Regions from separate parts of the Serratia sp. ID 25-353 genome, predicted to be linked through region 2. Evidence: predicted binding sites of a transcription regulator. Region 2 holds the regulator's gene; each other region holds the start of a gene.
What was found. The regulator LexA, encoded in region 2, represses DNA repair genes until DNA is damaged. The targets are predictions, from matches to a motif close to TNCTGTATGTACATACAGNA.
Positions count from the first base shown of each region.

Region 1: a site for LexA is predicted at 3,872-3,891, ahead of umuD (translesion error-prone DNA polymerase V autoproteolytic subunit). Genes of this name have one in related genera too.
Region 3: a site for LexA is predicted at 3,998-4,017, ahead of uvrB (excinuclease ABC subunit UvrB). Genes of this name have one in related genera too.

Region 1 covers NZ_CM139236.1:1,054,125-1,064,346, reverse strand. Annotated here, with positions in the region: gene ACYF6X_RS05100 (FecR domain-containing protein) at 1-100, opposite strand, end outside; gene ACYF6X_RS05095 (sigma-70 family RNA polymerase sigma factor) at 118-630, opposite strand; gene ACYF6X_RS05090 (TonB-dependent receptor) at 798-3,335, opposite strand; gene umuD (translesion error-prone DNA polymerase V autoproteolytic subunit) at 3,432-3,866, opposite strand; partial or broken gene ACYF6X_RS05080 (SOS response-associated peptidase family protein) at 4,055-4,234, opposite strand; gene ACYF6X_RS05075 (hypothetical protein) at 4,537-4,908, opposite strand; partial or broken gene ACYF6X_RS05070 (S24/S26 family peptidase) at 5,126-5,311, opposite strand; gene fdhD (formate dehydrogenase accessory sulfurtransferase FdhD) at 5,625-6,467, shown strand; gene ACYF6X_RS05060 (bestrophin family protein) at 6,526-7,443, shown strand; gene ACYF6X_RS05055 (Dyp-type peroxidase) at 7,478-8,440, shown strand; gene arsC (glutaredoxin-dependent arsenate reductase) at 8,468-8,899, opposite strand; gene ACYF6X_RS05045 (arsenic transporter) at 8,914-10,203, opposite strand.
Region 2 covers NZ_CM139236.1:4,603,874-4,614,095, forward strand. Annotated here, with positions in the region: gene dnaB (replicative DNA helicase) at 1-635, opposite strand, end outside; gene ACYF6X_RS22085 (quinone oxidoreductase) at 803-1,786, shown strand; gene pspG (envelope stress response protein PspG) at 2,086-2,304, opposite strand; gene dusA (tRNA dihydrouridine(20/20a) synthase DusA) at 2,462-3,472, opposite strand; gene ACYF6X_RS22100 (sugar O-acetyltransferase) at 3,583-4,155, opposite strand; gene zur (zinc uptake transcriptional repressor Zur) at 4,401-4,913, shown strand; gene ACYF6X_RS22110 (CsbD family protein) at 5,016-5,225, opposite strand; gene dinF (MATE family efflux transporter DinF) at 5,541-6,878, opposite strand; gene lexA (transcriptional repressor LexA) at 6,980-7,588, opposite strand; gene ACYF6X_RS22125 (diacylglycerol kinase) at 7,691-8,059, opposite strand; gene plsB (glycerol-3-phosphate 1-O-acyltransferase PlsB) at 8,208-10,222, shown strand, end outside.
Region 3 covers NZ_CM139236.1:2,926,468-2,936,689, forward strand. Annotated here, with positions in the region: gene moaA (GTP 3',8-cyclase MoaA) at 1-195, opposite strand, end outside; molybdenum cofactor riboswitch at 182-326, opposite strand; gene yvcK (uridine diphosphate-N-acetylglucosamine-binding protein YvcK) at 586-1,503, shown strand; gene ACYF6X_RS14135 (VF530 family protein) at 1,510-1,776, opposite strand; gene uvrB (excinuclease ABC subunit UvrB) at 1,877-3,889, opposite strand; gene ACYF6X_RS14145 (hypothetical protein) at 4,421-4,543, opposite strand; gene ACYF6X_RS14150 (ATP-binding cassette domain-containing protein) at 4,996-5,718, shown strand; gene bioD (dethiobiotin synthase) at 5,746-6,420, opposite strand; gene bioC (malonyl-ACP O-methyltransferase BioC) at 6,413-7,180, opposite strand; gene bioF (8-amino-7-oxononanoate synthase) at 7,164-8,315, opposite strand; gene bioB (biotin synthase BioB) at 8,315-9,352, opposite strand; gene bioA (adenosylmethionine--8-amino-7-oxononanoate transaminase) at 9,441-10,222, shown strand, end outside.

The DNA.
Region 1 (10,222 bases), 1.5 Mb from region 2:
AGTTTTCCCTATCCGCATCGCTTGCCTCTTCCGACATCAGCTGGGTTAACCAGGCGGCGGCCTCACGCGCGCTCTGCCGATCGATATCCGATTCCATCATGGGTTCCGCACTTGCCGTTACGCCGCCAATGCAAAGAAACAGTGCAAATTGGCGCGCTGCAGATATTGTTTCACCGAGCTGGTCGACACCCGCAAACGTTCAGCGATGTCGCAATAACGCATGCCCTGCAGGTGCGCCAACAGGAAAGCCTCGCGGACGTGCGCCGGCAATCCGTCCAACGCCTGATCCAACTGTTCGAGCATTTCGAGGGTTTGTTGACGGACTTCCGGCGAGGGCGCCTCGATCGTCGGCAGCTCGCTCAAGGCCTGCAGATAGCTCTCTTCGATTGTTTTACGCCGGTAATAATTCGCCACCAGCCGGCGCGCCACGGTCGCCAGGAAGGGGCGTGGTTGCCGAATGGCAAGCAACTGCGGGCTCAGTAAAATACTGATGAACGTATCCTGCGCCAGGTCTTCGGCGTGATGCGCGCACCCGACCTTCTGTCTCAGCCAATGGCATAGCCAACTGTGATGCTCAAGGTAAAGCTGTTGAGCAAACCCGTTGGCTGCCGCGGCCTCTTTCCTTGCCATTCGGTGACACCAATTGATAATGAGATTGAAAATGATAATTATTATTATTTTAAAATTGTAACTTCTGTGTCAAGCGATTGCTGATGATTTATAAACGGCGAAAAAGTAGGGAAATACGGGAGAGAAAACGTGAAAAGGGGCCGAAATGGCCCCTGTCAGCAGGATATTCAGAAACGTTGACTAACGCTAAACTTGATGTTGCGCCCTACGCCGGACACCGACTCGCCCAGGTAAGGGTAATAATCGCGGTTGAACAGGTTGTCCACCGCGACGCGAGCTTCGAAGCCCTGCAAACCGCTGGGTTGCCACGAGGCGAACAGGCCGTGCAATGCATAACCCGACGTTTTCGGCAGCGCCCAGACAACGGCCATCGGATCGCCGTCGGCCGGTGAACGATCCTGTTTACGCACGAAATCGCCGGTCCAGCCGAAGGCCATGTCCCACTGCGGCACTTTCATGCCCAGCATCGCGTGTGCCGTAACGGGTGGAATTTCGGCAATCCAGGTTTCGTTGCCCCACGGATCGCGCGGTGAAGCGTCGCGTTTGCCGCGAATCGAGGAGAACGACAGGCTGCCGAACAGGCTTTCGCTGTCATAAAACGATTCGAGCTCCACGCCCTCAATGGTATAGCCCGGCAAGTTGCGATAGTTCGACAACGGTTGCCCACATTGGCCCCCGTGCCGTGCGGCGTCGCACACTACGCCGCGACGATAGAAAATCTCGTCCTTGCCGCGATTGCGGAACAACGTAGTGCGGATCTGCAGACTGTCTCGCGCCATCAACACATCGTTGAAGTCCAGCACCGCGCCGAGACGAACGCCCGTCATGCGTTCCACCTGCAGGCCGCGGCTGGTGCCGGGCACGCTGGAAGCGGCGTATTGCACTTCGTACTGTTCGTCGATCACCGGGGCGCGCCAGGTGCGGCTAACGTCGGCAAACAGGGACAGATTCGACGTCGCTTTCCACATCACGCCCAAATGCGGCGACCAGCCGGTATAGGTCACGCTGCTGTAATCATGGCCCACAAGCGGATCGCTGTCGTTATAGCGCGGCGCCCGGTTCGGTTGCCCGGTATTGGTCACATGATCGTAACGCACGCCCGGCGTCACGGTCAGGCTGCCGAAGCTGACCGCATCCTGCAGATAAACGCTGCGGGTTTCCTGTTCGCCCGCCGGCATATAATACGGTTGGAAATAGCCGTAGTTGTAACTGGCGTTTTTCACCTGCGAGGGGTAATACATCAGGGTATCGCGCTGATGTTTATGCCAACGCGCGCCGAGCAACAGCTTGTGCTCCAGCGGCCCGCTGGCGAAACGGCTTTCATTGCTGACGTCAAACTGCCGATCGGTATAGTTCACCCAGCTTTCATTGCCCAGCGTACCGAGATAGCTGAACTTTGACGCGGAATCCGGCCGCTTGTCATGCTGCTCTGTCTTCGAATAGGCATAAGACAGCGTCAGATTCAGCAACGGCTGCGCTTCCGGCGCCAGATTCCATTTCACCGAGTAATTAGTGTCCGTCTGGTCGCGATACACCAGAATGCGGCGCCACGCTTCTTCCCGGCCATATTTATCGATATCCGCCTGGCTGGGCGCAGCGATATCGTCCCGCTTGGCGGCAAAAGGCTGCCAGCCATCGGAGTCCGAACGCATCGCCGACAGCGTCAGGGTTTGCGCCTCGCTCAGATAAATATTGGTTTTTAACAGGTAGGAAGCCTGATCGTTGGCGGAATAGGCAAAGCGCGTGCCGTCAGGTCGCTTCAGGTTACCGCCGTCACGCTTGCTCATGTAGATCAAACCGTCGGCGAATCCTTCCGGCGTACGGCCGTACAACGCACCGCTGTAAATGCCCTGGCGATCGTTGGTGTGGTAGCTGTACTTCAGCAAGCCGCCAAAATCTTCGCCCGGCAGCAGCATATCCCCGGCATCTTTGGTCTCCAGCGTAATGGTCCCGCCAAAGCCGCCATTGCCGTTCAACAGATTGTGCGGCCCCTTATCGACCTCAACCTTTTTCAGCAATTCGGGTTCAATGAATACCGAACCCTGCCGATATTTCTCAAATCCCTTCGGCGCGCCGTCCAGCACCACCTTCACATCTTCCATGTCGCCCATGCCCCAGATATTCAGGCTTTGGCCCCCCGGGCGCGGCGATCCCGCCATCCCTACCCCGGGCAGACGATCGAGCAGGCTGGCGATGTTATCGGCCTGTACGCGTTCGATGTCTTCTTTATCCAGCACCGAACGGCCGGCGGCGACGCTGTCGGACAAACCGCCGACCACCGACAGTTCCGGTATCGTCAACGGCTGAACCGGCCCGGCGTCGACCAACCGATATCCCTGCGCAGTTTGCTGAGCGCGCAATCCGCTGCCCGCCAACAGCGTATCGAACGCGTCGGTGAGACGATAATGTCCCTGCAGGCCCGCGGTGCTTTTTCCACGCGTCTGTTCGGGCGTGAAAATCACTATCACGGCGGCCTTAGCGGCCGCCGTCTGCAAGGCGGGCGCCAGATCACCGGCGGGAATGGCGAAGGAAAGGATAGCGGGCTGTTCGACCGCCGAGGGTGGTGCCGACGCACCGGGTGCTGCCATCGCGGAGGTGAGCATGCCCGATAGTGCGCATCCTATCCCGATAGCGACGCGTTTCCCGGTAATGCGTTTGGCTGATGTGAACGTACGCCCTGCGCCGTTCTTGTTTTTTATGGCCATGAAGGATTCCCCTGAGTGTATTGAACTGGAAACTCAGTAGAGAGGTCACGCCAACGAAAAGATCGGGCAGAAAAAAAATGAAAAAAAGGGCCGAAGTCACCGCGCCGCGTAGACGATAAAGGTCACCACGCCGAAGATCTCCAGCTGCGCCTCGTCGTCGAACACGATCGGCGCGTAGGCGGGATTCATCGGCAACAGCCGCACGTCGGGGTGGCGCTGCAGTTTTTTGACGGTGAATTCGCCGTCCACCGCGGCGATCACGATATTGCCGTGCTCCGGCGTCAGGGCGCTGTCGACGATCAGCAGATCGCCGTCCTGGATATTGCCGTCGATCATCGATTCGCCGCTGGCGCGCACGAAATAGGTGGCGTTGGGGTGCCGCACCAGCAGCTTGCCGATATCCAGCCTGCTCTCGACATAGTCCTGCGCCGGGGAAGGAAAGCCGCAGGCCACGCGATCGGCAAACAGCGGTAACGTCAGGGGTTCACCTGGTGAAAAAGCATACAACCTTGAATTGCTCAGCATAATCATAACCAAACTGTATATTTATACAGTAAAGCATAAACAAAACGCGAACGCGTGCAACCCCCAATCCCCCTGCGGATCGCGCTTTCCCGCGTAATATAATAATTTTCTGAGTGATTTTTCCTGCAGCTTTTGGCATTCTTCGCGTGTGTTTACACACATGATACCCACCAAAACTGTGGATAATGCGGCACTCAGACCGTTGGCGTATCGATGGGCAGGATGAGTGAGGGATTGTCATTGCGAACGGCGCCGACGGCGGGCGATACCGGTTGCCAGACGAAATCCTCTGCCTGCAGGCTGTACACGTCAGCCTGCATTTGACCAGAGGGCGGGACTAAGCGGGTGTCGAGCCAGTCGCGCGCGGCCCTCGGTCTCTGCTGCGTACAGCGCCGCAAAGAACAGCGGCAGGCCTTGCCTCACGGGAGGAACGGCGGACGGCCTTACAAAATGACGCCAATAAAATTGCGACTGGCAATGGCATCAATGGGACGGCCAGAGACGAAAGTCAGTACGTTATGCCAGGAGCTTGGGATAACCCGACAAACGCTGTACCGCCACATTTCCCCTGATGGTCCACTGCGAGCTGACGGTATAAAGCTGCTCAACCGAGGATAATTTTAGCGGACGGAAAAATCTGGAGTTCCGGCGTAGAACCCCGAATAAGGAATAATCCTTAATTCATTTCAGGATTATTAATTCCATCTAAAACCTCTCGGCAATATTCTTTTTTATAGGCTTCATCATTACTTAATGACTTAACCAAAAAATCAGCATTTTTCCAACCATTATCCCAATGCGTATCGAATCCTGACTGTTCATACTTTAATGTTCTAGTTAATGAGTCTTTTATTTGTTTTTTATATTTATCAATTTTCTCATTGGTTGCCCCACAAACATCATGTGCAACACGAGCATTTGAGCCAGAAAAACCTATTGCTGAAATTGCCATCGCTTCGTTTGATTTGTCGAAATCATTCGCATATGCCACAGCATTAGATAAAGCGAATATGACAAGAGCAGGTATGGTTTTTTTGTATGAAATCATCTTTTACCTCTAACTCATTGATTGTTCATGGGGTCAGTTTGGATATCGAAAATTATTGTACATTAAGGCTGCTTTTTAATCAGTCTCAACTTCTTTCTTTATAGAAGGCCTGAATGCGACAAACTTGGGAAGTACTGTAGCCTGTCGCGTCTGCTGTTTCTCGGATACTCAGTTTCTTAATCTGTCGGTAGTGCCTGATCCATCCTGCACGCTCCATCTCGCCGCTGGCGCGCACGAAGTAGGTGGCGTTGGGGTGCCGCACCAGCAGCTTGCCGATGTCCAGCCTGCTCTCGACATAGTCCTGCGCCGGGGAAGGAAAGCCGCAGGCCACGCGATCGGCAAACAGCGGTAACGTCAGGGGTTCACCTGGTGAAAAAGCATACAACCTTGAATTGCTCAGCATAATCACAACCAAACTGTATGTTTATACAGTAAAGAATAAACAAAACGCGAATGCGTGCAACCCCCAATCCCCCTGCAGATCGCGCTTTCCCGCGTAATATAATAATTTTCTGAACGATTTTTTTTTACGCCTGCTAAGCGTTTCACCGCCCCTTGCACACACGTTATCCACCAAAACTGTGGATAACCTGGTGGGGTCGCCGGCAGGGTGTCATTCCCTACACGAGCGGGATCAGGATCCTGTATAATCCCCACACCTGCTAATAAGAATTCACTCCCGTCGGCGCCTCGTCACCGACGGTCACGAGAACGTTATGAATAAGCACCTACTCCTCGCAGAAACCGACGATATCAAACAGGAATGCCTGTCGCGCCACGCGGTCTGGCAGCGCAACGATCTGGCTCAGGCGCAGCAGGATTGGCTGGCGGAAGAAGTGCCGGTCGCCCTGGTGTACAACGGCATTTCCCACGTGGTGATGATGGCGACGCCGAAAGATCTGGCGGCCTTCGCCATCGGTTTTTCGCTGTCCGAAGGCATCATCGCCTCCCCCGACGATATCTACGATATCCGTCAACAGCCGGCCTGCAACGGCATTGAAGTGCATGTGGAACTCTCGAGCCGCCGCTTTATGCAGCTGAAAGAGAAGCGCCGCAGCCTGGCCGGCCGCACCGGCTGCGGCGTCTGCGGGGTGGAGCAGCTGCAGGAGGTCGCCCACCCCATCGCGCCGCTGCCCTTCACGCAACGCTTCGATTTGGCCCTGCTCGACCGAGCGTTGGCGCAGCTGCAGGAGGTGCAAACGGTGGGGAAATTGACCGGCTGCACCCACGCGGCGGCCTGGATCCAGCCGGACGGCGCGCTCAGCGGCGGATGTGAAGACGTTGGGCGCCACGTGGCGCTCGACAAACTGCTGGGTTACCGCAGCCAACAGGCCTGGTCACAAGGGGCAGCGCTGGTGTCGAGCCGCGCCAGCTATGAAATGGTGCAAAAATCCGCCATGTGCGGCGTCGAGATCCTGTTCGCCGTTTCCGCCGCCACCCGCCTGGCGGTGGAAGTAGCCGAACGCAGCAACCTGACGCTGGTGGGCTTCAGCAAGCCGGGGCGCGCCACCGTCTATACGCACCCGCAGCGGCTCTGGCCATCGACGACGGCGGCCTAACGCCGCCGGATAAGAATCGACTATTCTCAATAGCAGGACACCAGGAAGCACCCACGTCATGATCATTCGCCCGAATCAGAACTGGTTTTTTCGCCTGTTCGCCTGGCACGGTTCCGTGCTGTCAAAGATCACCTTTCGCCTGTCGCTGAACGTGCTGATGTCGATAGTGGCGGTGATCAGCTATCAATGGTACGAACAGCTCGGCGTGCATTTAACCATCGCGCCGTTCAGCCTGCTGGGTATCGCCATCGCCATTTTTCTCGGCTTTCGCAATAACGCCGGCTACAGCCGCTTTGTCGAAGCGCGCAACCTGTGGGGCTCGCTGCTGATTACCGAGCGCTCCCTGCTGCGTCAGATCAAAAGCCTGCTGCCGGACGAACCGGCGGTGCATCAGAAGGTCGCCAAGCTGCTGATCGCCTTCAGCTGGAGCCTGAAGCATCAGCTGCGCGCCACCGACCCGACCGCCGATCTGTACCACAATCTCAGCAGTAAAGAGCTGGCGGAGGTGATCGCCAGCCCGATGCCGACCAACCGCATCCTGCTGATGTTGGGCCAGGAGATCGGCAAGCTGCGCCGACGGGGGCTGTTGAGCGACATCACCTTCGAGCTGCTCGACAACAAGCTGAGCGAGCTGTCCCACGCCCTCGGCGGCTGCGAACGGCTCGCCAGCACGCCGGTGCCGTTCGCCTATACCCTGATCCTGCAGCGCACCGTTTACCTGTTCTGCAGCCTGCTGCCTTTTGCCCTGGTGACCGATCTGCATTACATGACACCGTTTGTTTCGGTGTTCATTTCCTATACCTTCTTATCCTGGGACTCGCTGGCCGAAGAGCTGGAAGATCCATTCGGCGTGTCGGCCAACCATCTGCCGTTAAACGCCATGTGCAACACCATCGAGCGCAACCTGCTGGAAATGAACGACCAAAGCCCGCTGCCGCCGCCGATGAAACCCGACGAGCACTTTAATTTGATCTGATTGATTTCACCCGAACACACTGGAGCCGAATGCAATGAATGCAAATAACAATCCGCCGCAAGCCGTATTCACGCCGGTGACGCGCCATGCCATCTTCATCGTCGCCACCCTGTCGCCCGTTCCCGCCCATCTGGCGGCGGTGCGCGCCTGGTGCGGCGACATCGCCGCCGTGGTACGTTCGGTCGGCAAACGCGCGCCGGCGGGCAACCTCACCTGCGTCTGCGGCTTCGGCTCCGAAGCCTGGGATACGCTGTTTGGCGCGCCGCGCCCTCGCCAGTTGCATCCGTTCAGCCCGATCGGCAGCGGGGAACGCGTCGCCGTCGCCACGCCCGGCGACATCCTGCTGCATATCCGCGCTGATGAAATGGATCTGTGTTTCGAACTGGCCTCGCAGCTGGTCGGCAAGCTCGGCGACGCCGTGACGGTGGTCGAAGAGGTGCACGGCTTCCGTTACTTCGATCAGCGCGCCATGATTGGCTTCGTCGACGGCACGGAGAACCCGGAGGGGCACGAAGCCTTCGACTATACGGTGATCGGCGACGAAGACGCGGCGTTCAGCGGCGGCAGCTATGTGCTGGTGCAAAAATACCTGCACGATATGCAGGGCTGGAATTCGCTCAGCGTGGAAACGCAGGAGAAGATCATCGGCCGCCATAAGCAGTCCAACATCGAGCTGGATGAAGCGGTCAAACCGTCGTCATCGCACAGTTCGCTGACCACCATCACCGACGAGCAAGGCAACGAGGTGAAAATTCTGCGCGACAACATGCCGTTCGGTCGCCCCGGCCTGCGCGAATTCGGCACCTACTTTATCGGCTATGCGCGCTCCCCGCAGCCGATCGAGCAGATGCTGGAAAACATGTTCATCGGCCGCCCGGCCGGCAACTACGATCGGCTGCTCGATTTCAGCCACGCGGTGAGCGGCACCCTGTTCTTCGTGCCTTCCGCCCCGCTGCTGGAAGCGCTGGCCGATCGCAGCGGCGCCGAACTGCACTGATTTTGCCAGGGCGCAGGGCCGCAGCGATCAGCCTTTGGTTATCCTGCGGCCCTGCGCATCGATCACCGGCTCCCCATCCTCTTTGCTGAAGGCCCCGCGCTGCGGATCCGGCAGAATATCCAACACCGCCTCCGATGGCCGGCACAGACGCGTGCCGAGCGGTGTCACCACAATGGGTCGATTGATCAGGATCGGCTGTTGCAGCATGAAGTCGATCAGTTGCTCATCGTTCCAACCGGTCTCGTCCAGTTTCAACTCGGCGTAAGGCTCGACGTTTTTACGCAGCAACGCGCGCGGTGTCATGCCCATCTCGGCCAGTAGCGCAACCAACCGTTCGCGGCTGGGAGGCGTTTCCAGATACAAAATCACCTCGGGCTCAGCGCCGCTGTTGCGGATCAGCGCCAACGTGTTGCGCGACGTGCCGCAAGCCGGGTTGTGATAAATCTTGATACTGCTCATGACAGTTTCTCCGGTTAGGGTAAAACGGACAGCCGCAGCGCCAGCGCGGCCAGGGTGACGAACAGGATCGGCAGCGTCATCACCAGCCCCACGCGGAAATAATAGCCCCAGGTAATGACGATGTTCTTCCTTGCCAACACATGCAGCCACAGCAACGTGGCCAGGCTGCCGATCGGGGTGATTTTGGGGCCGAGATCGCTGCCGATGACGTTGGCGTAAATCATCGCCTGCTTGATGACGCCTTCCGCACTGCTGCCGTCGATTGACAACGCCCCCACCAGCACCGTTGGCATGTTATTCATGACGGAAGAGAGAAACGCGCTCAGGAAGCCGGTGCCGAGCGTCGCCGTCCATAGCCCCTGCCGCGCCAGCACGTCCAACACGCCGGAAAGCAGTTCGGTCAAGCCGGCGTTGCGCAGCCCGTAGACCACCAGATACATGCCCAGCGAGAAAATCACGATCTGCCAGGGTGCCCCGCGCAGCACTTTACCGGTATTGATCGTCCGTCCACGTTTCGCCACCGCCAACAGAATCAGCGCGCCGCAAGCAGCGACCAAACTTACCGGCACACCGAACGGCTCCAGGGCGAAGAAGCCAATCAGCAACAGTGCCAATACCGCCCAGCCGGTTCGGAAAGTCGCACGATCGCGAATCGCTTCTTGGGGTATGGGTAAACGCGTCAACGCGTAGCGCCGCGGAATATCCTTGCGAAAGAACAGATGCAACATCACCAGGGTCGCCGCCACGGCGGCAAGGTTGACCGGCACCATCACCGCCGCATACTCCGTAAAGCCCAGCCGGAAGAAATCCGCCGAAACGATATTCACCAGATTGGACACCACCAGCGGCAGGCTGGCGGTATCGGCGATAAAGCCCGCCGCCATGACGAAAGCCAGCACCGCCGCAGGGCGAAAGCCGAGCGCCGACAGCATGGCGATCACGATCGGCGTAAGGATTAACGCGGCGCCGTCGTTCGCGAACAGCGCCGCCACCACGGCCCCCAGCAGCAGCATGTAGGTAAACAGCCATCGGCCTTTGCCGTTGCCCCAGCGCGCGACGTGCAAGGCGGTCCAGGCAAAGAAGCCGCTCTCATCCAGCAGCAGGCTGATGATGATGACGGCGATAAAGGTTGCAGTCGCATTCCAGACTATCTGCCACACCACGGGAATATCGCCGACGTGCACCACGCCGCTCAGTAATGCCAATCCCGCGCCGAACGCTGCGCTCCAGCCGATGCCCAGCCCTCTCGGTTGCCAGATCACCAAGGCCAACGTCAGAATAAAGATCGTCCCTGCCACTATCATCGCCGTCTCACTGCCTCTT
Region 2 (10,222 bases):
GTATCGACCCCCGTCACACCGTCGTGCGGCTGCTGATACAGCTGCTCGATGCGCGACACGGTGTCTTCCAGGATGCGCTCGATGCCCTTCGGGCCTTCGTCTTTGCTGGCGCGGTTCTCGGCGATTTGGAATACGCGGGATTCCGCCAGATCGAGCAGGTCTTCGCTGCTGCGCCCCTGCGGATCGTAGCCGGCGTCGGCGATCTCGTTAGCCACCGAGATCATTTCGCGCACCACTGCACGCTCGCGCACGATGTCGGCGTAGGCGCCGATGTTGGCGGCGCTCGGGGTATTTTTCGACAGCTCGGCCAGATAGGCGAAGCCGCCGACCGAGTCCAGTTCACCCTTCTGTTCGAGCGATTCAGACAGGGTGATGAGGTCGATAGGCTTGCTCATCTCCAGCAGACGCTGCATCTCGGTAAAGATCAGGCGGTGCGGGCGGCTGAAGAAGTCGTTGGCGACCACGCGCTCCGCCACGTTGTCCCAGCGCTCGTTATCCAGCATCAAACCGCCCAACACCGACTGTTCGGCCTCCAGCGAGTGCGGCGGCATCTTCAGCCCTTCCATCTGACGATCTCTGGAACGCTCTCTGATTTCGTCCGCGTTTGTTTTGTTGGTTGGTTTTTTTCCTGCCATGAAACGTAGTCTTTATCCGGTTGCGAATGAAGGATCTTGACGCGAGAGTATACGTGATTTTTGCGTCATAACCGATGCAAAAAAGGTATTGAACTCCGCACGGGTGAACTGGATCTCCGATACTAAAAAGAATAGGGTGAAATCAGACACTCAAACGAGGTAACGATATGGCCAAGCGCATTCAGTTTTCCGCCACCGGCGGGCCGGAAGTCTTGCAATACGTTGATTTTACACCGCTCGATCCCGCCGCCGGCGAAGTGCAGATCGAAAACAAGGCGATCGGCATCAACTACATCGACACCTATGTGCGCAGCGGGCTGTACGCGCCGGCGAGCCTGCCGAGCGGCCTCGGCACCGAGGCGGCCGGCGTGGTGATCAAGGTCGGCGCTGGGGTCAGCGCGATCAAACCGGGTGACCGGGTGGTGTATGCGCAGTCATCGCTCGGCGCCTACAGCGAAGTCCACAACGTGCCGGAAGAAAAAGTGGCGCTGCTGCCGCACAATCTCAGCTTTGAGCAGGGCGCCGCTTCTTTCCTCAAAGGGCTGACGGTGCACTACCTGCTGCGCCAGACCCACGACGTACAACCGGGTGAAGTGTTCCTGTTCCATGCCGCCGCCGGCGGGGTTGGGCTGATCGCCTGCCAATGGGCCAAAGCGCTGGGCGCGCGCCTGATCGGCAGCGTCGGCTCCGACGAGAAGGCCGCGCTGGCGAAACAGGCCGGCGCCTGGGCCACCATCAACTACCACAACGAGGATATCGCCCAGCGGGTGGCCGAGCTGACGCACGGCGAGAAGGTCGGCGTGGTATACGATTCGGTGGGGCAAAGTACCTGGCAGGCCTCGCTCAACAGCCTGAAACGCCGCGGCCTGATGGTCAGCTTCGGCAACGCCTCCGGCCCGGTGACCGGCGTCGATCTGGCGCTGCTCAACCAGAAAGGATCGCTGTACGTCACCCGCCCTTCCCTTAACGGCTACATCACCAACCGCGCCGAGCTGCAGTACGCCAGCAACGAGCTGTTCTCACTGATCGGCAGCGGCGCCATTCGGGTGGAGGTGAGGGACGAGCAGAAATTTGCGCTGGCCGACGCCCAGCGGGCGCACCAGGTGCTGGAAAGCCGCAGCACCAGCGGCTCCAGCCTGCTGATCCCCTGATCGCGGCAAAAGAAAAGGGCTCCTTACGGAGCCCTTTCTGTACTGCGTTTTGTAGGGGTAGAGCAGAGTCCGCCAGAGACAGGGGGTTGCTTTAGCAACACGAATTTTGGTTGTCTCTCACGGTGATGAAATTGGTCGCATCACTGCATCGACAAACATCCTAACAGCCCCGTCCGGCAAAAAACACGCTTTATGTGCCACATCGCCGGGTAAAACTGCCAAGCTGTGATCGCTGCCGCATTAGCGGGGCGGGCAGTTATGCAAGTTTCATCGCGAATGATTGATTATTCAGCAAAAAATCAGTAACGCCTGATCTGTGGTTTCTGCATCGAACGGTAAATCCATACCCCGACCACCGCCAAAATCAACCACGGCAGCAGCTTGATGACCACCGCGAACAACCCGCCCAACAGCATAAACGCCGCCGCCACCAACAGCGCAGCGAAGATCCCCAGCAGCGAGATGCCGGTCACCATCAGCATCACCACAAAGCCAATGAGAAAGAAGATTTCCAACATGATTGCTCCTTTGCAACTCAACGTATCTGCAGAGTGGATTACAAGAAGCGTGCCAGAATGACGAAAGGGCTAACCTATTGAAAAGAGGGGACAGGCATCCGGCAATGCGCCGAATACCTGGCGAAAAAGACTAACTGTTGGTCAAACTTTTTGTGAGTTACGCCATTTCGACACGCGGCTGACGCACCAGCGCCAGCGCCTGCTCCACCACCCGCGCATCGGCGCCCGGCTTGTGGGCGTTCTCGCTCAGGTGGCGACGCCACTGGCGCGCGCCCGGCACGCCCTGGAACAAACCGAGGATGTGGCGGGTGATGTGGCCGAGATAGGTGCCGTTGGACAGCTCGCGCTCGATATAGGGATACAGCGCTTCAACGATCGCCACGCTGTCCGGCACTGCGGTCTGCGCGCCGAACAGTTCGCTGTCGACCCGTGCCAGGATGCCCGGATTCTGGTACGCCTCGCGCCCCATCATCACGCCGTCCAGATGCTGCAGGTGCTGCTGCGCCTCTTCCAGCGTTTTCACTCCGCCGTTGATGGCGATGGTCAGCGCCGGAAAATCCCGCTTCAGCTGATAAACGCGCGGATAGTCGAGCGGCGGCACTTCGCGGTTTTCTTTCGGGCTGAGGCCTGAGAGCCAGGCCTTGCGCGCGTGGATGGTGAACATATCGCACTCGCCGCGCCCGGCGACGGTTTGGATAAAGTCGCACAGGAAGGCGTAGCTGTCCTGATCGTCGATGCCAATGCGGGTCTTCACCGTCACCGGGATCGACACCACGTCGCGCATCGCCTTGATGCAGTCGGCGACCAGCGTCGCCTGCCCCATCAGACAGGCGCCGAACATGCCGTTTTGCACGCGATCGGATGGGCAGCCAACGTTGAGGTTAATCTCGTCGTAACCGCGCTGCTCCGCCAGTTTGGCGCAGTGCGCCAGCGCGGCCGGATCGCTGCCGCCCAGCTGCAGCGCCACCGGATGCTCTTCTTCGCTGTAGGCCAGGTAGTCGCCCTTACCGTGAATGATCGCGCCGGTGGTCACCATTTCGGTGTACAGCAACGTTTCCTGGGTCAGCAGGCGGTGGAAGTAACGGCAATGACGATCGGTCCAGTCGAGCATCGGCGCGATGGAGAAACGATTGGCGGCGTAGGTTGGGGCGTGGTTGTCTTTCGTCATGCTGAGTTACTGGCTACCTGAGTCTGTCTGGGTTCAACGAACGGCGCGCGGCCGCAAACGGCTATTATAACGACAATCGGCGCCGTTGGGAAAACCGCCTTTGCTTCCCCCTATTCCAACGCGCGGATAATCCGGCACGGCTGCCCCAGCGCCAGCACATTGGCCGGGATGTCGCCGGTCACTATGCTGCCCGCACCGATAGTCGTGCCGTCGCCGATGGTCACGCCCGGCAAGATCACCACGTTACCGCCGATCCACACGTTGCTGCCGATGGAAACTGGCTGCGCCGAGGTGCGGAAAGGAAAAGCCGGGTCACCGGTAAAGCGTTCACCGGCCTTCAGCGGATGACTCGGCGTGTAGATTTGCACGTTGGGGCCGATCAGCGTGTTGTCGCCGATGGTGATGGTATTGCAGTCGAGGAACACCGCATTGACGTTGATAAAACAGTTCTTGCCGATGCGGACATGCTGCCCGTAGTCGCACCAGAACGGTGTTTCGATCCAACTCGCCTCCCCCCAGGCGCCGAACAGCTCACCGAGCAGGCGGTTTTTCTCGTCCGCCTGATGCGAATCCAGCGCCCCCAGGCTTTTGGTCAACGCCCTGGCCCGATGGTACATAGCAATCAGTTCTTCATCGCGGCTGTTGTACTCCAGGCCGCTTAACAGCTTCTCTCTTTCCGTCATCACACAAGGCTCCTGCTCATCACGCGGGTGAAACGCGTTATACCGCTCTCGTCCGCTGCTCTCCAGCGCTAAAATCGGCAACGTTGATTTGCCGCCCGCCTGCGGGGAAAAGTTGTGATGCATCTCTCTTTTAGCGCACTCAGCGCGCCTTTCCCTGCGCAATCCTCAGGGGAAAAGGGGGCAACTCTCGGCGATTCGCCGTAATCATGGTAAAATCGGCTTTTTTACGTACCGGGATATTTGCGATGAACTCAACCACCCAGGAAAAGCTGCTGGCGCAGGCGGAACGCCTCTGCCAACAACGCAATGTGCGATTGACGCCGCAACGGCTGGAAGTGCTGCGTCTGATGACTCAGCAACCCGGTGCAATCAGCGCTTATGACCTGCTCGATCTGCTGCGCGTCGCCGAACCGCAGGCCAAGCCGCCGACGGTCTATCGCGCGCTGGATTTTCTGCTGGAACAAGGATTTATCCATAGAGTGGAGTCCGCCAACAGCTACGTGCTGTGTCACCATTTCGAACAGCCGATGCATACGTCCGCACTGTTTATCTGCGACCGCTGCGGCCAGGTGACCGAACGCACTACCGAAGGCGTAGAAGAAACGCTGCAGAAGCTGGCGCAGGAAGCCGGATTTGCGCTGCGGCACAGCGTGGTGGAAGCGCACGGTCTGTGCGCCGGCTGCGTGGAGGTTGAGGCGTGCGACAGCAAGCATGACTGCGCCGAACACGATCACAGCATCGCCATCAAGAAGAAGTAAGACGAAGTCAGGTACCTCCCTGTACCTGCGGCCGGAACGCCAGAGGATGAGAGCGACGCCGGCCTGCGCTGGGCAAGCCGCCTTCAATGGCGGCCCTGCAGATTACCAGCGGTGTTTGGTGTGATCTTCCCAGGCTTTCACCTCTTTTTCGGCCGCCTCTTTCTGGTAACCGTAGCGCTCCTGGATTTTGCCGACCAGCTGTTCGCGTTTCCCTTCGATGACTGTCAGATCGTCATCGGTCAGCTTGCCCCATTTTTCCTTCACTTTGCCTTTAAGCTGCTTCCAGTTACCGTCGGCTTGATCTTTATTCATAGTCTCTCCGTTAACCTGTGGTGAATCAGTGATCCCTGTCGCCGGTCGGGGTTAACCAGAAATTTTTCTGGCCGATACTCCCTTCACCTTAAGGAATATCGCTCCCATTCATTCGCCAGCCACATGATTCATTCTAGTTAAATATGGAAATAAAAAAGCCAAATATCAGAATAAAAAACCATTAAGAAACAAAATAAAAACAAAAAACGCTAATAAACAACAAGCTAACGCAAAAATGCCAGGGTTGAAAACATGTAAGCAAAAGTGAACAAAAACATAAATAAAATTAATAAATAACCCAGCACAGCGTCCGTTCTAGCGAGCGGTAAACCAGCTGCCGCGCACCTGATGACGATGCCAAATCCAGCCCAACGCCAGGCCGCGCAGCGCCAGAAACACCGCCAGCGCCAGCCAAAGCCCGTGGTTGCCAAACAGCGGTATGCTAAACAGCGCCAGGCCGTATCCCACCGCGGCCACCGCCATGCTGTTGCGCATCTCGGCGCCGCGCGTGGCGCCGATAAACATGCCGTCCAGCAAATAGCACCATACCCCGACCAGCGGCAGAATGACCTGCCACGGTAAATAGTGGGCGGCCAACGCACGCAGCTCCGGCAAGGAGGTCAACGCCGCCACGATCTGCTGGCCGGTAACGGCATACGCCAGGCCAAAGGCCAACGCGACCAGCCCCGCCTGTCTGCAGGCCGCATGCCACACCTTGCGCAGTTGGCTGTCGTCCCGGGCACCGTAGGCGTGGCCCGAATGGGCCTCCACCGCATAAGCGAAGCCGTCGAGCGCATAGGCGGTGAACGTCAGCAGATTCATCAATACCGCATTGACCGCCACCACCTCGCTTCCCAGGCGAGCGCCGAAAATGGTCAGCGACGCAAAGCACAGTTGCAGCAACAGTGAACGCAGCATGATGTCGCGGTTGAGCGCCAGTAGCCGACGCAGATCGCCACGCCAGGCCTGGCGCAGCATCGGCAGGGTAATACCGCGCAGGCGCATCACCCGCCACGCCAGCCACAGGCCGAGCAGCAGCGTGGCGTATTCGGCGATGGCGGTTGCCGCCGCTGCCCCCCGCACGTTCCAGCCCAGGCCCATCACCAGCCAGATATCCAGCACGATGTTCAGCAGGTTGCCGACGATCAGCAGGATCACCGGCGCGCGCACATACTGCACGCCGAGCAGCCAACCCAACAGCACCAGATTAGCCAGCGCCGCCGGGGCGCTCAGCCAGCGGATTTCAAGAAAACGCCGCGCCTGTTCCAGCACCTCGCCATTGCCACCGACGATCTGCAGCGCCAGTTCGATCAGCGGATACCGCAGCAGGACGATCGCCACCCCGGCCAGCAGCGCCAGCACCAGCGGTTGCATAAAGGCGCGCGCCAGCGCCTGCGGGTTCTGTGCCCCCAGCGCCTGCGCCGCCAGACCGGTGGTGCTCATGCGCAGGAACAACAGCAGCATGAACAGGAAGCTGGTCGCCACCGCGCCGATCGCGACGCCCCCCAGGTAGATCGGGCTGTCGAGGTGGCCGATCACCGCAGTGTCCACCAACCCGAGCAGCGGTACGGTGATATTGGAAAAAATCATCGGCAGGGCCAGGCGCCACAGGGCTTTATCGGTGTCGCTGGTGAAGGCGGAAATCAAGCGCATGATGAGACGTTCCCGTAGCAGTGGCGAAGGGCAAAATCAGAAACAAAAACGCCCCAGAACAGGGGCGATTGATACAAGAGGCGGCACTGAGGGGGCAGCGATTAAATCCAGTCGCCGTTGCGGATCACGCCGACCGCCAGCCCTTCGATAGTGAAATTCTGCTGACGCAGATCGACCACAATCGGTTGGAATTCGTTGTTCTCCGGCAGCAGCTCGACCACGTTGCCGTGTTTTTTCAGGCGCTTGACCGTCACTTCGTCTTCGATGCGCGCCACCACGACCTGGCCGTTGCGCACGTCTTGGGTTTTATGCACCGCCAGCAGATCGCCGTCCAGAATGCCGATGTCGCGCATCGACATGCCGTTCACCCGCAGCAGGAAATCGGCGCTCGGTTTAAACAGGGAAGGATCAACCTGGTAGTGCCCTTCGATGTGCTGCTGCGCCAGCAGCGGCTCGCCGGCGGCGACGCGGCCGATCAGCGGCAGCCCTTCTTCTTCTTCCATCAGCAGGCGGATACCGCGCGAGGCACCGGAGACGATTTCGATCACGCCTTTGCGTGCCAGCGCCTTCAGGTGTTCTTCGGCGGCGTTAGGCGAACGGAACCCCAGACGCATCGCGATCTCGGCACGCGTTGGCGGCATGCCCGTTTGCGAAATATGATCGCGAATCAGATCGTAGACCTCTTGCTGTCTGGTAGTTAGTGCTTTCATTCCGCCCCCTGTTTGTTTATACAGTCTTGCTGTGAGTATATACAGGTAAGCGCGGATTGGGAACCGAAGAATAAATAAAAATCAGTCAGTAGGCGCCTTTCGTCAGCCAAAATGCTGCCATAAGACCGTGCCCCAAACGAACAGCGCCAGCACGATCGCCAGTGACACCGCCGCCGATCCCATGTCCTTGGCCCGGCCGGACAGCTCGTGATGTTCGCTGCCGATCCGATCCACCACCGCCTCGATCGCGCTGTTCAGGATCTCGACGATCATCACCAGCGCTACCGATCCGATCAATAAAATGCGCGCTATCGCACCCACATCCAGCCAGACAGCCAGTATGATAGCCAGAAGGGTGACCACCAGTTCCTGGCGGAACGCCGCTTCGTGTTGCCAGGCGGCGGAAAGCCCTTTATAGGAATAGCCGGCGGCCTTGATGATGCGGGTCAGTCCGGTTGCTTGGTTTGCCATGTTTTCGTGCCTTTCTCAGAGGTCGGTCATAATAAAAAGAGTCTAGAACAGTCCGCGCTGACGGCTCTCGGTTTTCGAACACCACAGATCTGCTACCCAGTTTCTGGTATGCTTGCGGCGCATTGCTAACAAGAGGCTTCACGTTGTTATGTCAGGTTGGCGTAAAATTTATTATAAAATATTGAATTTACCACTTAAATTGTTGGTAAGAAGTAAGGTCATCCCTTCAGATCCGGTTACCGAGCTAGGGTTGGATCCCTCACGGCCGATTCTGTATGTTTTACCTTACAATTCCAAGGCGGATTTGCTGACGCTGCGCACCCAGTGCCTGGCGCAGGATCTGCCCGATCCGCTCAACTCGCTGGAGATCGACGGCACCGTGCTGCCGAGCTACGTGTTCATTCACGACGGCCCGCGCGTGTTCCGCTATTACACCCCGAAAGAAGAGTCGGTAAAGCTGTTCCACGACTATCTGGATCTGCATCGCAGCAATCCGGATCTCGACATTCAGATGCTGCCGGTTTCGGTGATGTTCGGCCGCTCGCCGGGCCGCGAAGGCCACGGCACGCCGCACCTGCGTCTGTTGAATGGCGTGCAGAAATTCTTCGCCGTGCTGTGGCTCGGCCGCGACAGCTTCGTGCGTTTCTCCAACACCGTTTCGCTGCGCCGCATGGCCACCGAGCACGGCACGGATAAAACCATCGCGCAGAAACTGGCGCGCGTGGCGCGCATGCACTTCTCGCGTCAGCGCCTGGCCGCGGTAGGCCCGAGCCTGCCGGCCCGTCAGGATCTGTTCAACAAGCTGTTGGCGTCCAAAGCGATCGAAAAAGCGGTCGAGGACGAGGCCCGCAGCAAGAAGATCTCGCACGAGAAAGCCCAGCAGAACGCCATCGCGCTGATGGAAGAGATCGCCGCCGATTTCTCCTACGAAACCGTGCGCCTGTCCGACCGCGTGCTGAGCTGGACCTGGAACCGGTTGTATCAGGGCATCAACGTCACCAACGCCGAGCGCGTGCGCCAACTGGCGCAGGACGGCCACGAGATCGTCTACGTGCCCTGCCACCGCAGCCACATGGACTATCTGCTGCTGTCCTACGTGTTGTATCACCAGGGCCTGGTGCCGCCACACATCGCCGCCGGCATCAACCTCAACTTCTGGCCGGCCGGCCCGATCTTCCGTCGCCTGGGCGCGTTCTTCATCCGCCGCACCTTCAAGGGCAACAAGCTCTACTCGACGGTGTTCCGCGAATACCTCGGCGAGCTGTTCACCCGCGGTTACTCGGTGGAATACTTCGTGGAAGGCGGCCGTTCCCGCACCGGGCGCCTGCTGGAACCGAAGACCGGCACCCTGTCGATGACCATCCAGGCGATGCTGCGCGGCGGCACCCGTCCGATCACGCTGGTGCCGATCTACATCGGTTACGAGCACGTGATGGAAGTGGGCACCTATGCCAAAGAGCTGCGTGGCGCCACCAAGGAAAAAGAGAGCCTGCTGCAAATGCTGCGCGGCCTGCGCAAGCTGCGCAATCTGGGCCAGGGTTACGTCAACTTCGGCGAACCGCTGCCATTGACGGCTTACCTCAACCAGAACGTGCCGCAGTGGCGCGAGTCGATCGATCCGATCGAAGCCCAGCGCCCAAGCTGGCTGACGCCGACGGTCAACGATCTGGCCGGCCAGATCATGGTGCGTATCAACAACGCCGCCGCGGCCAACGCCATGAACCTGTGTTCCACCGCGCTGCTGGCCTCGCGCCAGCGTTCGCTGACCCGCGAACAGCTGGTCGAACAGCTGGAGTGCTACCTGCAGCTGATGCGCAATGCGCCTTACGCGCGTGACGTCACCGTGCCGACGCAAACGCCGGACGAGCTGCTGGATCACGCGCTGAACATGAACAAGTTCGAGGTGGAAAAGGACAACATCGGCGACATCATCATCCTGCCGCGTGAGCAGGCGGTGCTGATGACCTATTACCGTAACAACATCCACCACCTGCTGGTGCTGCCGTCGCTGATCGCCAGCATCGTAATGCATCACCGCCGGGTGTCGCGCGCCGAGCTGCTGCGCCAGATCGGCATGATCTACCCGATGCTGAAAGCCGAGCTGTTCCTGCATAACGACAAGGAACAGCTGCCGGAGGTGCTGCGGCCGATGATTGACGAGCT
Region 3 (10,222 bases), 1.7 Mb from region 2:
CTTTTCGGTGCCCAGTTCGGCGAACGCGCGGCTGACGCGGCGGATTTCATCCAGCGACAGGAAGCTTTTCGGACTGCCGCTCGGCTTGTAGCCATCGGGCAGACAATAGGTGCAACGAAAGTTGCACACGTCGGTGATCGACAAGCGCAGGTAATAGAACTTGCGCTCATAAGCATCAATGAGTTGCGGCACCATAACACCTTTCCAAAGTCGGGAGATGCGAGCGTTTCCCCTCTGCACCCTGGTGGCTGACTTCGCCACGGCCCAGGCACCATATCGTTCCGGATGAACAACGTAGGCGCAGGGGCTAGGAGTTTGATTTCTCTTCCCGCTACCTTGAGTAGCCGGAACGAAACCGTGGTTTTCAGCAGAATTCTAGCGCTAATCGGCAACGATAGCCAACGCGTAAATTCGCTATATAATTGTCTATACATCGTTTTTAGACGCCGCGTATTCAGGTAAACCATGATAAACGTCACTTGCGCGGACGAATTGACCGGAATCACGCAAATGACACTCTTATCGCGTTTTTATGCCGGATCCGCTACCTTATGCGGGCAGTTCAGCCCCTTTGTAAGGAAATTTATGCGTAATCGTACCCTGGCCGATCTCGACCGCGTGGTGGCGTTAGGCGGCGGACACGGCCTGGGCCGTGTGATGTCGGCCCTGTCGTCCTTAGGCTCCCGCCTGACCGGCATCGTCACCACCACCGACAACGGCGGTTCTACCGGCCGCATCCGCCGTTCGGAAGGCGGCATTGCCTGGGGCGATACCCGTAACTGTCTCAACCAGCTGATCACCGAACCGAGCGTCGCCTCGGCGATGTTCGAATACCGCTTCAGCGGCAACGGCGAACTGGCCGGCCACAACCTCGGCAACCTGATGCTAAAAGCGCTGGATCACCTGAGCGTGCGCCCGCTGGAAGCGATCAACCTGGTGCGCAGCCTGCTGAAGGTGGACGCGGCGCTGATCCCGATGTCGGAGCAGCCGGTGGATTTGATGGCGCACGATCACGAAGGCAATCACGTTTACGGTGAAGTGAATGTCGACCAGCTGGCCCATATGCCGCAGGAGCTGATGCTGTCGCCCCCGGTCAGCGCCACGCGCGAAGCGCTGGACGCCATCGCGCAGGCCGACGTGATCCTGATCGGGCCGGGCAGTTTCCTCACCAGCCTGATGCCGCTGCTGCTGCTGGACGATCTCACCCAGGCGCTGCGTCGCAGCAGCGCCAGCATGATCTATATCGGCAATCTCGGCCGCGAGCTGAGCGTGGCCGCCGCGGCGCTGTCGTTAAAGGATAAGCTGACGCTGATGGAAGAGAAGATAGGCCGCCGGATGATCGATGCGCTGATCGTCGGCCCGGCGGTGGACGCCAGTGAAGTGCAGGATCGGGTGGTGATTCAGCAACCGCTGGAAGCGAGCGACATCCCCTACCGCCACGATCGCCAACTGCTGCGCCAGGCGCTGGATCGGGCGCTGGTGGAGCTGGCCGCCCGCCGCTGACCGGATTTAACCATCTCGCCCGCGCAGCCAGGGATTATCGCTGGCTGGGGCGGGATGGCTGACCATATCGATATACAGGTCTTCCACCTCTTTGCGCGCCCAGGGCGTGCGGCGCAAAAACTTCAGGCTGGACTTGATGCTCGGATCGCTGAGGAAGCAGTTGATGCGAATGCGCGCGCCCAGTTCGGACCAACCGTAATGATCCACCAGTTTATTCAGCAGTTGCTCCAGCGTCACGCCGTGCAGCGGATCTTTGGACTGGTGTTGGCTCATGTTCGGTACTCTTCGTGGTCAAATCGAGCCGCACACCATAACAGCTTTGACGCGGCCGACAAGGAATTTTGACGCCCACGGCGCGGGCGCCATCCAACGGTCAGGAAATCGCGATGAACTGCTCGCGCAGCTGGTGGATCTCGTCGCGTAGCGCAGCCGCCTGTTCGAACTCCAGGTTTTGCGCGTGGGTGTACATTTGCGCCTCCAAATCGCGGATTTTCTGATCCAGCGCTTTCGGCGTGAGGTTCTGAAGCGGCGCGCCGCCGTCCAGCGCCTTGCCCTTGCCTTTGCTCTTGGCGCGGTTGACCGGCTGGCCGATCTGCAAAATGTCGCCGATCTTCTTGTTCAGCCCCTGCGGCACGATGCCGTTGGCTTCATTATACGCCTGCTGCTTGGCGCGGCGCCGCTCGGTTTCGCCGATCGCCTTGGCCATCGAATCGGTGATGCGATCGCCATACAGGATCGCCTTGCCGTTCAGGTTACGCGCCGCGCGGCCAATGGTCTGGATCAGCGAACGCTCGGAACGCAGGAAGCCTTCCTTGTCGGCGTCCAGAATCGCCACCAGCGACACCTCAGGCATGTCGAGCCCCTCACGCAACAGGTTGATGCCCACCAGCACGTCGAACTCGCCCAGACGCAGGTCACGGATGATTTCGACCCGTTCCACGGTATCGATGTCCGAGTGCAGGTAGCGCACGCGCTCGCCATGTTCTTCCAGGTATTCGGTCAGGTCTTCTGCCATGCGTTTGGTCAGGGTGGTCACCAGCACGCGCTCGTTGATCGCCGCGCGTTTGCGGATCTCGGAAAGCAGATCGTCCACCTGGGTGCCCACCGGTCGCACTTCCACGATCGGATCCAGCAGCCCGGTCGGCCGCACCACCTGATCGATCAGATCGCCGCCGGATTTCTCCAGCTCATATTTGCCCGGCGTCGCGGAGACATAGATGGTCTGCGGCGCCAGCGCCTCGAACTCCTCGAAGCGCAAGGGGCGGTTGTCCAGCGCCGACGGCAGGCGGAAGCCGTACTCCACCAGCGTTTCTTTACGCGCGCGGTCGCCCTTGAACATCGCGCCGATCTGCGGAATGGTGACGTGGGATTCGTCGACCACCAGCAGGCCGTCCGCCGGCAGGTAGTCGAACAGCGTCGGCGGCGGCTCGCCCTCGCCGCGCCCGGACAGGTAGCGCGAGTAGTTTTCGATGCCCGAGCAGTAACCCAGCTCGTTCATCATCTCCAGATCGAACTGGGTGCGCTGCGTCAGGCGCTGCTCTTCCAGCAGCTTGTTGTTGGCCAGCAGCACCTTGCGGCGGTCCGCCAGATCGACCTTGATCTCTTCCATCGCCTGCATGATCCGCTCACGCGGCGTCACGTAGTGCGATTTCGGGTAGATGGTAAAACGCGGCACCACCTGCTCGATCTGCCCGGTCAGCGGATCGAACAGCGACAGCCGCTCCACTTCTTCATCGAACAGCTCGACGCGCAGCGCCAGCTCGTCCGATTCCGCCGGGTAAATGTCAATCACCTCGCCGCGCACGCGGAAGGTAGCGCGCTGGAAAGCCTGATCGTTGCGGGAGTACTGCAGCTCCGCCAGACGGCGCAAAATGGATCGCTGATCGATGATCATGCCCTGGGTCAGGTGCAGCATCATCTTCAGGTAAAGATCCGGATCGCCCAGGCCGTAGATCGCCGATACCGACGCCACCACCACCACGTCGCGCCGCTCCAGCAGCGCCTTGGTGGCGGACAGGCGCATCTGCTCGATATGCTCGTTCACCGAAGCGTCTTTTTCAATGAAGGTGTCGGAGCTGGGCACGTAGGCTTCCGGCTGGTAGTAGTCGTAGTAGGAGACGAAGTATTCCACCGCATTCTCCGGGAAAAACGCTTTCATCTCGCCGTACAGCTGCGCCGCCAGCGTCTTGTTCGGCGCCAGCACCATGGTCGGCCGATTCAGATCGGCTATCACGTTGGCGATGGTGAATGTCTTGCCCGAACCGGTGACCCCCAGCAGCGTCTGATGTGCCAGGCCGTCTTCCAGCCCCTCTTCCAGCTTGCGGATGGCTTCCGGCTGATCGCCGGCCGGTTTGAACTCGGAATGCAGTTTGAAAAGTTTACTCATTGCTCGGCTACCCTGTGGAGATGCGCGCGCTCAGGCGGCCAGCCGACTCTGCGCCGGACGTGGCCCCTAATTATGGAAAGTGTCGGCGATTTGCGCCAGTGCCCATGATACTGGATATAAAACCAGCTTCAAGCGGATTCGTCGCTGCGCCCGGCACTGCGGCCACGCCGCTGCACCGTGACGTTACAGCCGGGTGACATTTTTATTGTCAATAACAGATTTATCCCCAGAACTTGCCGCGAATTAACTTATTGATAGCACCGCGTCGAAAAATCATACATAGAGACCTGATCAATAACCCTGCGTCTTGATTTTAATTAATATATTGATATATAACACATTTAATAAAAAGACGAGAATGCGGGCAAAGCGAACAGAACCCGCGTCCGCTCTCGCTTTACAGCGTTTTTCTAAATCTAATACACAAGGTTATCCACAGGAATAGTGGATAACTCTCACCGCCCCGCCCGGGGCGGGAGTTACAGAAAGAAAGCTTTTCGCCCTTTACACCCGCTAAAATGGCTTTTTTAGTTATTTTTTCATAAAAATATCGCTTTGTTTATGCCGATTAATACTAAAAATCCCCATTGCCAAAATCGCATCGGCCCCTTTCTCGCGGATCGCTCTTGACGCCGGCGCAATGCCTTGCACCATGCCCTCACCGAAGAGCACCACAAGAGTGCAAAAAACGTCCGGGTTAACTTCCCCGCGTATTTTCGAGCCGCCACGGCAGCGCGCGTCAGGCCTGACGCGTGGTTAACAAGGCGATAACAATCCCCGTTTTCACCCGGCGGTAAAACTGGCCTGAGAGTTGCTTTATCTTCCCGCGCATAAATGCGGCGCGGCAGCATGATGCGCTGCCTGCCGCGACGCGTAATCTCCGCGGCGCTATCGCCCGTAAAAGCGCAAGAACGACACCAAGTCGTCACAAGCGTCGTTTTTAACGACATATTGACTGTCATTCCGTCCACCGCAGACCTTGCTCGGGCTCATCGGACGGAGGGCATTTTGTTCCAGACATTGCCACACTCGGGAAATTCGCCGCGCATGCGGCCTTTGCAGTCCTCGCCAACGAGTGAAACGGGCGTCTATGAGGAGAATGCCAAATGCTGAGACTGAGATCGGTCAATCAATTTTACGGGCAGAACCACACCCTGTGGGACATCAACCTGGAGCTGCCGCGCGGCCAGTGCACCGTGCTGCTCGGCCGCAACGGCGTGGGCAAGACCACGCTGGTCAACTGCATCATGGGGCATGTACCGGTGGTAAGCGGCAGCATGACCTGGCAACCGGCGGATCAGCCGCCGCAAAATCTGCTGCTGCAGCCGATGGAGCGCCGCGCCGCGCTGGGCATCAGCCACGTGCCCCAGGGGCGGCAGCTTTTTTCGCAGCTGAGCGTGGAGGAAAATCTGCAGGTGGCGCAAATGGCCGGGCGCGGCGCCCCTCGCCGCATTCCGCCGCTGATCTACAACCTGTTTCCCCATTTGCGTCAGATGCGCGCGCGCCGCGCCGGCGATCTGTGCGTGGGCGCCCAACGCCAGCTGGCTATTGGTCGGGCGCTGGCTCAGGAGCCGGCGCTGCTGATCCTCGACGAACCGACGGCGGGCGTACCGCCCTCGATCGCCGCCGACATCGGCAACGTGATCCGCCGGCTCAACCGCGAATTGGGCATGACCATTTTACTGGTGGAGCATCAGCTGTCGTTCGTGCGCCGGGTGGCGGACCGCTTCTGCCTGTTGGACAGCGGGCGCACGGTGGCGCACGGCGCGCTGGCGCAGCTGGATGAGGCGTTGATCGGTACCGGGCTGACAGGGCAAGAAGAAGGATGAGGGAGAGAAGCCCCCCTCATGGAGAGTTTACAGCAGGCTGATATCCAGATACTCCCCCAGCGGTGCCCGCTCGGCCTGCGGCAGGTGCGGGATTTCGCCCAGCAGCGGCGCCGGCAGCATACGGCGCAGCGTGGCCAGGTATTCCTGATGCCGCCGCCCCGGCGGCGTCACGTCGTTGGCGATCCAACCGGCCAGCGTCAGCCCCGCCTGTTGCACCGCCTGCGCCGTCAGCACCGCGTGGTTGATGCAGCCCAGTTTGATGCCCACCACCAGGATCACCGGCAGCTGCTCCTGCTGCACCCAGTCGGCGAAGGTGTACTGCGCCGACAGCGGGGTAAACCATCCGCCCGCGCCCTCGACCAGCACCCAGTCGGCGCGCTGCTCCAGCCGGCGCAGGCCGTCGGACAGCCGCGCCGCCTCGATCGGCCGGCCTTCATCGGCGCTGACGATATGCGGCGAGGTCGGTTCGGCAAAAACGTAAGGGTTCACTTCGTCGTAGCGGAGCGCCACGCCGCTGTTGGCCTGCAGCGCCAGCGCGTCGCCGTTGCGCAGCCCCTCGGGGGTCATCTCGCTGCCGGAAGCCACCGGCTTATAACCAGCGCTGCGGTAGCCCGCCCGGTTGGCGGCCTGCAGCAAGGCGCTGCTGGCGACGGTTTTTCCGACCTCGGTGTCGGTGCCGGTCACGAACCAACGTTTAATCACGATAAATCACTCCATAAACCAGATGATAGCTGAGCGGGAACTGCCCCTGCCGACACGGGTAAGCCGCCTGCAGCGCGGCGAGACGGCCGCGCGACATCAGGCCGCCCTCGCGCCCCTGATGCAGGTGCGTGGCCCCGATGCCCTTGAGCGAACGCATCAGCGTCATCACGTCCGGGTAGTTCAGGGTGCGCAGCTCCGTGACCAGCTCGTGTCGGTAGTCAGCACAGGCGGCGCGGATCTGCGCCAGCGGCAGAAAGGCGTTCACGTGGCGCTCGCCGTCCACCTGTTGCCAGGCGTCCCCCAACTCCTGCAGCGATCCCGCCGCCAGCGTGGAAAACAGGATCGCGCCGCCGGGGCGGGTCACGCGATACAGCTCCGCCAGCGCGGCGGGCAGATCGCTGCACCACTGCACCACCAAGCTGCTGAAACAAATGTCCATCGCCGCATCGGGCAGCGGCACCTGTTCGATATCGCCCAGCAAATAATGATGCGCCGCCTGCCGTTGGCGGGCGACGTCCAGCATGCCCGGCGCCAGATCGAGCGCGGTTACCTGCATGCCGCGCTCACGCCACAGACGGCTGAAATAACCGGTGCCGCAGCCGGCATCCAGCAGCCGTTCGCCCGGATGGGCACTCCCCATCCCCAGTAAGCGCTCGCCAACGTCACGCTGCAGCGCGGCGGCGGCGTCGTAGCTGCCGGCGGCACGGCTGAAGGCCGAAGCGACCGCCTGTTTGTTCACCGCGTCATTGGCTGACGTCATGTAATACCTCCAGCAGGCGATCGATGTCCTGCGGCTGATGCGCCGCCGTCAGGGTAATGCGCAGCCGCGCGCCGCCCGGCGGTACCGTCGGTGGGCGGATGGCGCTCACCCACAGCCCGCGCTCGCGCAGGCGGGTCGCCAGATCGAGCGCGCGTTGATTGTCCCCCACCAGCAACGGCTGGATGGCGGTGTCGGAATCCGTCAGGGTTAGCGCCAGCGGCGCCGCGCCCTGGCGGAAACGCCGAATGTTGTCCTGCAGCCGGGCGCGCAGTTCATCGCCCTCTCGAATGCAGGCCAGCGCCGCCTGCAGCGCACAGGCCTGCGCCGGCGGCATCGCGGTGCTGTAGATCAGATGGCGGGCGAACTGCAGCAGATACTCGGCGGTCGCCTCATCGCACAGCACTGCCGCGCCGCTGACGCCGAACGCCTTGCCGAAGGTCGCCACCAGCAGTTCAGGGCGCACGCCCTGCTGCCAGCAGCTGCCGCGGCCTTGCTCGCCGCGCACGCCGACGCCGTGGGCATCGTCCACCATCAGCCAGGCGCCCGCCGCGCGGGTTAAGCGATGCAGTTCCGTCAACGGTGCGCCGTCGCCGTCCATGCTGAACACCCCTTCGGTCACCGCCAGCCGCTGCCCTTCACAGGGTTTGGCCAGCAGATCCGCCAGCGCCTGCGGCTTGTTGTGCTGGAAGCGGCGCAGCTCGGCCGGCGACTGCGCCGCCGCCTCCAGCAGCGAGGCGTGGCTGAGGCGATCGGCTAAAATGCGATCGCCTTTCTGCATCAACGCCGCCAGCACCGCCTGGTTGGCGGCGTAACCGGAGATAAACAGCAGCGCGCGCGGATAGCCGAGCCACGCCGCCAGTTGCTCCTCCAGCGCCTGATGCGCCGCGCTAAAGCCGGTGACATGGCCCGACCCGCCGCTGCCGACGCCATAACGCTGCGCGCCCTGCTGCCAGGCGGCGATTACCCGCGCGTCCTGGCTCAGCCCCAGGTAGTCGTTGCCGGAGAAGTTCAGGTAGAGGCGATCGCCGAGCCGGATCTGGCGGCCATTGCCGCCCTCGGTGGTCTGTCGCCGACGGTAGGCGGCGTTGAGGTGCCGCTCTGCCAGCGCCTGCTCGATGCGTTGTGGCCAGCTCATCACAGCGCCGCGTTGTAAAACTCGGCGGTATCGGCGTTCAGCAGTTGCTTAGCCAGCACTTGCTGTTGCTGATTGTCGCCGTGTTCGGTGGCGGTCTGCTGCGGGTTCAGCCCCAGCTTGCGGAACAGCTGCAGGTCTTTGTCTTCTTCCGGGTTCGGCGTGGTCAGCAGCTTGCAGCCATAGAAGATCGAGTTGGCGCCAGCCATAAAGCACATCGCCTGCGTCTGTTCATTCATCTGTTCACGGCCGGCGGAGAGGCGAACATAAGAGGACGGCATCATGATGCGCGCCACCGCAATAGTGCGGATGAAGTCAAACGGATCGACGTCGTCGTTATCCGCCAGCGGCGTGCCTTTTACCTTCACCAGCATGTTGATCGGCACGCTCTCCGGCGGCTTCGGCAGGTTGGCCAGCTGCACCAGCAGCCCGGCACGGTCGCGCACCGTTTCACCCAGCCCGACGATGCCGCCGGAGCACACTTTGATGCCGGCGTCGCGCACTTTGTCGAGCGTATCCAGGCGTTCCTGGTAGCTGCGGGTGGTGATGATGCTGCCGTAGAACTCCGGCGAGGTATCGAGGTTATGGTTGTAATAATCCAGCCCGGCTTCCGCCAGCCGCTCGGCCTGAGTGCCGTCCAGTGTGCCCAGCGTCATGCAGGTTTCCATGCCCATCGCTTTCACGCCCTGCACCATCTGCTGCAAATAAGGCATATCGCGCTCGTGCGGGTTCTTCCACGCCGCGCCCATGCAAAAACGGGTCGAGCCGTTCGCCTTGGCCTTGCGCGCCGATTCCAGCACCTGCTCGACCTGCATCAACCGCTCCGACTCCAGGCCGGTCTTGTAGCGCGAACTCTGCGGGCAGTATTTGCAGTCTTCCGGACAAGCGCCGGTTTTGATCGACAGCAGTGTGCTGACCTGCACCTGACGCGGGTCGAAGTGTTGGCGGTGTACGGTTTGCGCCTCGAACAGCAGTTCAAGCAGCGGTTTATCAAACAGGGCCTGGGCTTGCCCTACTGTCCAGTGAATGCGGTCGGCCATCATGGCGTCTCCAAAACGAAAAAGTGTCGCCAGTTTAAATATTGTGGATATACTGTCAACCAATCTTAATTCAATTTGGTTTACAAGTATGTCCATCACTGCTTCCGACCTGGCGTTTGACCAACGTCATATCTGGCACCCCTACACCTCCATGAGCCGCCCGTTACCCTGTTACCCGATCGAATCGGCCAGCGGCGTCGAACTGCAGCTGGCGGACGGCCGGCGTCTGGTGGACGGCATGTCCTCCTGGTGGGCGGCGATCCACGGTTACAACCACCCGCGCCTGAATCAGGCCGCCAGCCAGCAGCTGGAGAAGATGTCGCACGTGATGTTCGGCGGTATTACCCATCCGGCCGCCATCTCGCTGTGCCGTCGGTTAGTGGCGATGACGCCGGAAGCGCTGCAGTGCGTGTTCCTGGCAGATTCCGGTTCGGTGGCGGTGGAAGTGTCGCTGAAGATGGCGCTGCAGTATTGGCAGGCGCGCGGTGAGCGGCGGCAGCGCATCCTGACGCTGCGCCATGGCTATCACGGCGATACCTTCGGCGCGATGTCGGTCTGCGATCCGGACAACTCGATGCACAGCCTCTATCAGGGCTACCTGGCGCCGCACCTGTTCGCCACCGCGCCGCAGTGCCGCTTCGACGAAGAATGGCGCGAAGAGGACATCGCCCCGTTCGCCGCGTTGCTGGAGCAGCACGCCGGTGAAGTGGCGGCGGTGATCCTGGAACCGGTGGTGCAAGGTGCCGGCGGCATGCGCATCTACCACCCGACCTACCTCAAGCGGGTGCGCGAGCTGTGCGATCGCTATCAGGTGCTGCTGATCGCCGACGAGATCGCCACCGGCTTCGGCCGCACCGGCAAGCTGTTCGC